2 regions of the Peribacillus sp. NPDC097895 genome follow, and region 2 is predicted to be linked to the other one. Evidence: riboswitches for the same ligand, from Rfam matches in the RefSeq annotation. Region 2 holds a riboswitch; the other holds the start of a gene.
What was found. A riboswitch is a leader RNA that binds a small molecule or an ion and turns the genes downstream of it on or off. The one in region 2 is predicted to bind ZMP and ZTP.
Positions count from the first base shown of each region.

Region 1 (3,431 bases), on a different contig from region 2:
TTCTTTAAACAGGCTCCTGAACTGGCAAGTGCGTTCGTTCCAAAGGAAGCAGGAATGAATGCCATTTTGTTCAAAAAGTTTAACAAAATTAAAAAGCCTCAACTCCTTAAAGGAATTGAGGCTTGTACTAATGATGATCATTTGAGCAAGAAAAAATTAAATAATGCGAGTTGTGACGATGCCTGCGATTTGTTTAATTTTTTCTTCCAAACCAGGGATGATATCGCCGTTTACTTCTCCGTCAATGTCGATGATCGTATACGCATAACCCCCACGGCTTCTGTTAACCATGTCAGCGATGTTCAAATTAAAGCCGGATACAGCCAGTGTGATTTGTCCAACCATGTTCGGAACGTTTTCGTGGAACGTTGCCACACGACGGTTTCCTGTATAAGGAAGGGAAGTGTTTGGGAAATTCACAGAGTTCTTGATGTTCCCTGTTTCTAAAAAGTTCTTCAACTGACGAGCAGCCATGATGGCACAGTTTTCCTCTGACTCTAGCGTAGAGGCACCAAGATGCGGAATTGGAACGACATTTTTCATTTTCAACACATTTTCATTCGGGAAGTCTGTAATGAACTTTCCTACTTTTCCGCTTTCAAGTGCAGCTGCCATATCATTTTCATTCACTAGCTCGCCGCGTGAGAAATTCAAAATATGAACGCCTGGCTTCATGATGCTGAATGTTTCTTCGTTAAACATTCCTTTTGTGTCGTCCGTTAATGGCACATGTACTGTAATATAATCAGATTCTGCAAACAATTGTTCAATCGTCATGGCGCGCTGTACATTGCGGGACAAGTTCCAAGCTGTATCAACAGAGATGAACGGGTCAAACCCAATGACGTCCATATCCAAATCCAGGGCATCATTCGCTACAAGTGCACCAATCGCACCTAAACCGATTACGCCAAGAGTTTTCCCCTTGATTTCTTTACCAACGAATTGTTTCTTTCCTGCTTCAACAAGTTTTGGAATTTGTTCTCCTTCGCCTTCCAGCGTCTTTGTCCAGGCCACACCAGCAAAAAGGTTACGAGATGAAGCCATCAATGACGTCAGTACCATTTCTTTTACGGCGTTTGCGTTAGCACCAGGTGTATTGAAAACAACAATTCCTTGATCGGTGCATTTGTCGACCGGAATATTATTGACTCCCGCGCCTGCCCTTGCGATTGCTTTTAAATCAGTGCCGAATTCCATTGCATGCATATTAAAGCTGCGAAGAACGATCGCATCAGGGTTTTCACTGTCATTGTCGACCGTAAAATCGCCTTTGTTGAATACATTTAGCCCGCTTTCGGCAATATTATTTAACGCCTTGATCGTTTTCACTTTTTCTAAAGTTATTGTGCTCATTTTGTTTGCTCCTCTTTGATCATGATAGTTTTTAGATTTCAAAATATTAACAAGATTTTAAACCCATGAAAATCTGCATTCCTTTAAAACTTCACTATCTTCTGTAAATACACAGAAAGAGGCAAGGGATAAAATCCCTTACCTCTGCCCAGGCGAACGGCTACGACACTATGTGTTCCCTCACGGTTATCCGTGTTTCGCCAGTTGCACATAGTCTTTTCATTTATTTTATTTTATCAAATTATTCAGCAATCTTCAATATTAATTTAAAGGTTTATCTCTTTTTTTAATTTCTTTCACTAAGGCAAAGCTGGACTAATAAAAGAAAATCATTAAAGAATACAATGATAGGAGATAAATAGAATCCTATAAAAAGAACCCAGCAAGGTAATGACTGGGTTCCAATAATCAATTCATTTTAGTGATGGCGATTGACTGTATGATCTATTAGCGCCCGTCAGTTTGCAGCGGCCTGACCACAATATAATCCAATTCATAAAATCCTTGATCTTTCATGAACGTGATCGTATTGGTGCCTTTTTTCAGGGGAACCTCCATTTTTGTGGCCATGAAACGTCCCCAGTTACGCGTATTTTGATATTTCAACGAGCTTGCTTCGCCATTGACAATCATTTTGCCTGTTGCAGGATCGAGACCATTTGCAAACCAAATATCAACGTTGTAATTTCCCGCTTTAGGAACATTGACTTGATTGAACTTCACATAGCTATCGGCAAAATCGATTCCGCCAACATAGCTTCCTCCGGATGCGTTGGGTTCGTTCGTTCTCACTGATGCACGGAAAAGGTCTGCTTGTTCCGCTTCATATTTGGCTGCACCTGTGTCTGCCAATTTCTCTGTCACTTCAGGGAAATAAGTGATACGCAGGTTCTGCGCTCCATAAGGAACCATCGTTATGTTTTCAGTCGGCTCCTTGGAGAGAATCGGACCAGCAGGCGGCTCTGCGCTTTCTACATTATTGGCTGCCTTGCCCCATGTTGGAATTTTTTTCGCTTTGGCTACCAGCTTAACTGGTGTCGTCGCTTGCTTGAACGGATTCTCCGGCATTGGTCCGGTAATCACATCGATGGATTTTTCCGGATGCTCCCTGTCAATGAGCAAACCATAATTCCATGGATTATCCGCTTTCACCGTATACTCATTGAATCCCAGAGCAGATGCATCGAAGCCTGGCAATTCAGCAATTGGCTTATCCTTAACCTGCCAATTCTCTTTCATTTGCAGGGAGTACACAAGCGGACCGCGTTCAATTCCAATGGAATTATTGATCCATGTTGTCGTTTTAAGCTTCATCGGTACTTGAAGAACAACTTTATCGCCGCTCTTCCACTTTCTGTTGATGCTTACATACTCTCCTGCTTTCACAGCTTTCACACTCTCTCCATTCACCGTTACGGTTGGTTTGACCGACCACGCCGGGATACGCAGTTTAAGCGGGAACTGCACCTTTTTAGACGACGTTATATTAAATTTGATTTGATCCTCAAATGGATAATTTGTGGTCTCCTTAATCGTAACATTTGCCTTTTTCAGTCTTACGGATACCTGGCTTGGCCCGTAGGCAATGACTCCGATGCCTCCATCGGCAGATGCTGCCCACATATTCTTCACGAAATATGGCCAGCCCATATGCATATTGAAGCGGCAGCACGGATAACCGGAAGTCGGCGAAGGCATCATCCCGTTGGAATAGTTTTGTTTAAAGCCATGATCTGCATGGTTGCTCTCCACTTGATTAGGTAAGGAATAATATTGATGGTTCTTGATTTCCTTATCCATAGCCCCAGGAAGAGAATTAAACGTGATTTTTTCTAAATCATCGCCAATCTTCGGATCGCCAAGAATCATCGCAGATTCCTCATTACTTTGCATTCGCTCTGTGATGGCACAAAGTTCAACCCCCTGCGTGGAAGAGGTTCCAGCGAGCATTTCAGTACCGGAAGTCATGCCGGTGATCTGATTATGATTCGATAAATTTTTCACTCCCGCCCCGAAAGCTTCACGATCGCTTTTGGCATGTGAACGTTGGTAGTAAACGGCAGGCATTTTAATCG
Region 1 covers NZ_JBNNSH010000001.1:176,360-179,790, reverse strand. The annotation lists gene ACQKMH_RS00805 (phosphoglycerate dehydrogenase) at 157-1,356, opposite strand; ZMP/ZTP riboswitch at 1,496-1,574, opposite strand; gene ACQKMH_RS00800 (family 16 glycoside hydrolase) at 1,804-3,431, opposite strand, start outside.
Region 1: it holds a riboswitch for ZMP and ZTP, as region 2 does, so the genes downstream of both, ACQKMH_RS00805 (phosphoglycerate dehydrogenase) here and ACQKMH_RS25530 (APC family permease) in region 2, are expected to answer to the same signal.

Region 2 (3,431 bases):
TTTTTGGTATTGTCTTTTTTCGAAGTTACAGAAGTTTATTTTCAAAACACACATAACACCGTTCTGAAATGGAACGGTGTTCAAAAAATAGTTATTTAACTTTATTCGTCCTATATTCCTTTTTCTTCTTACAATATCCTTATTAAGTACTTATCATACTAAGGGGTATTATAACTTGCTGAAGCATAGTATTCTTATTAAACTAACAACCCAGTAAAAGCACTCTTTGCGATTCTTTACCACTATTTTAAATAATTTTATAATATTCCATAATGAATCCACCTATAAATTTTTTTTATAAACTAAAGAAAACATGGTAATAAAGTAACCATGTTTTCTTTTTACTCATATTGCGGTGTCTACTATAAAAGTTATTTATTGATAAATTCTTTGTTAATTTTTTCAGCCTCAGCCATGTATTCTGTTTTAATCCCGCTCTTGACTCCCCACCAATAGAAACCAAGTGCTAACAATGCGATGACCACCATATCCCAACCAAATGTAAGAATATTTTTTCCGCCGAACTTCTCACTTCCAATATAAGAAATGAAAATCATACAACCTAAGTAAAGAAGCATCCAAACACCTGATAAAAATTGTTTTTTGAATCCGTTCCACTTATTTTTAGCTTGATAATAAAAGTAAATAGGTAGTCCAATGGCAATGATGAAAACGACTTCTCCTGTTAATGGCCAACGCGCCCAGTATAAAGTAAGCGATGCGAAAACAAATCCACAAGGTGCAATAATAGAAGCGCCTTTTAAGTGAAATGGACGATTAAAATGAGAAGCTGTACGTCTTAATGTTGTCAATGCAACTGGCCCCATGATGTACGAGATAAGTGTAGCAACTGAAATCACTTCAGCAAGTACGCCCCATCCGCGGAATAAAAATAAAAAGATAAAACATACGCCTAAGTTTAATAACATCGCTGGACGAGGAACACCATAAAGTGGATGTAATGTACCAAAGATATTCGGTAAGTACCCATTTTTCTGCATTCCATAAAGCATACGCGAAGTTGTAGCTGTGTAAGTAGCTCCTGTACCAGACGGTGATACAAACGCATCTACATACAATACAATCGCTAACCAGTTAAGACTAAGAGCAATTGCCAAATCAGCAAAAGGTGAATTGAAATTCAGATGACTCCATCCGTTCACGATCATAGACGGATCCACTGCACCGATAAACACGACTTGTAAAATAACGTATATAAAACCTGCAATTAAAATAGACCCAATAACAGCAATAGGTATAGACTTATTCGGCGACTTCGCTTCTCCTGCCATATTTACGGGACTTTGAAATCCATTAAACGCAAACACGATACCAGAAGTAGCTACTGCTGTTAAAACGCTTGCCCAACCATATGGTGCGATACCTTGAGAACTTGTAAAGTTTCCACCATGAAATCCAGCAAAAAATAAGGATCCTGCCATTACACCTGGAACAATTAATTTAAAAATAGTAATAAATGAATTTGCCTTAGCAAAAAGGTTAACTGTCCAATAGTTGACGAAGAAATAGAACAATAATAGTAAAGAAGCTATGAATAATCCTTTAGTCGTTAAGATATTGTTATCAACTAAAGAATGAGACCAACTGGCCCATTCCCAAGGCCACGTACTCATATATTGTACTGAAGCAATTGCCTCAACTGTAATAGTCGAAGCGATAGATATCCAGTTCGCCCACGCAGCTATAAATCCAATAAAAGAGCCATGCGAATATTGAGGATACTTAACCATTCCTCCAGCTTCAGGAAACATTGCCCCAAGCTCTGCGTAAGATAATGCAATAAATAAAATTACAACCATACCGATAATCCAAGAAAAAATAGCTGCTGGTCCAGCAATCTGGGCAGCTTTCCACGCTCCGAACAACCAACCAGAGCCGATAATAGAACCAATACCTGTCATAGTTAAAGCAAAAGTCCCCATCTTTCTATGCATATTACTCATCTCTACCTACACCTCTTCCTAGGAAAATAAAAAACACTTGATCTAAAAATCAAGTGTTTGCCCAGGCGCGCGGCTTATACTCTATATGCTCCCCCATGGTAATCCATGTTGCGCCAGTTACATATAGGAAAATAGTTTTTTTTTTAGTATATAGGATTATTTTAAATTTCACAATACTTGAATAATATTTATATTTTATAAATATCCCCATGGATTTTTCGTAATTCCCTATCAATATTCTTTTAAATTTGAAAAAATTAGGTGAATTAAAGTTCAAAAAACAAACATTCGATTTTTAGAACACATGCTACATCAATAAAAACATTTTCTTTTTAACATTATACTTAAAAATCTTTAAGAGCTTATATCCACAAAATAAACCGTTCATATTTTACAAATTATATCCCAACAACATTTACATAGGAATAATGAACCAGTTAGTTAAAATCTCATGATCCAATAGAGGATATACCTGGAGTACCTCATACCTTTGTTGAGCATTTTTCTACAATAACTGTTCTTTTCTTCCTAAAAAAAGCCATGCACAAGTTGGGGAACCTTCAGCTAAAGCACCTGTTCATTAAGAAAAATCGCTAAGCTAAAATTGATTATCTTGTTTATTGCCCTCATAAATTCTTGAACTACTTCCCCAAGGATGGTAGCCGTCACCAATATAAGTGATTCCATATTATTTTTATTTCCGTGACTGACGATTACTCTGTTTTTCTGAGACGGTTTGTGTGAGTATATTTCACTTTCTTACTCATCCTTTTTATACATTCTGAATGATTTCCACAAAAGGGACACTTCAAGAATTCTTCAAGCATGTTTTTGGAAAGCTAGAATAAAATCGAAAAAAGACCAATCTGCTGAAGAGAGTGATATAAATGGAGCCAATTACCTTTAAAGCATTTGCAATCACTAATGAAATTGATTTGAACAAAATCGCCATTCATTGCGGCATTCCCAAAAAATTCACCTGGGAAGAGCCATTAATCCTTAATGACGATATTCTAAATTCCATCCTTAATAAAAATGTGAACGAATCACAACAGGTGCTGGTTTTTTCCTTTGGCAGCATTGTCTTCATTAATTACACACACGCGGATGAGATAAAGGAATTTTTAACCTTTATCCATTCTTTCGAGCCGGATATTGATCTCGCCCTTGTAGATAGATATACGGACGATTACAACCTTCACTTCAGAGAAACTGAAAACATCAAGTTTACCGACGAATATGTAGTGGTGCCAAAAGTTGAATTTTTCTACCCTGAATTAATTTCCACTGTTCTTGCAAAATCGGTAGCACTCGAAAAAACTGAGGAACAACTCGGAAAAATCCACGACAAGCTCGAAACCATGATAGACCGACTGGAAAAAGGCAAGCTAAGAATCGGCAACAAGGAACTAGCGAGGACGACGGCCAAAATCGTACGTCACGAGTACAACACCCTTGCGTATATCA
Region 2 covers NZ_JBNNSH010000008.1:187,256-190,686, forward strand. The annotation lists gene ACQKMH_RS25530 (APC family permease) at 372-1,964, opposite strand; ZMP/ZTP riboswitch at 2,017-2,095, opposite strand; gene ACQKMH_RS25535 (RMD1 family protein) at 2,852-3,431, shown strand, end outside.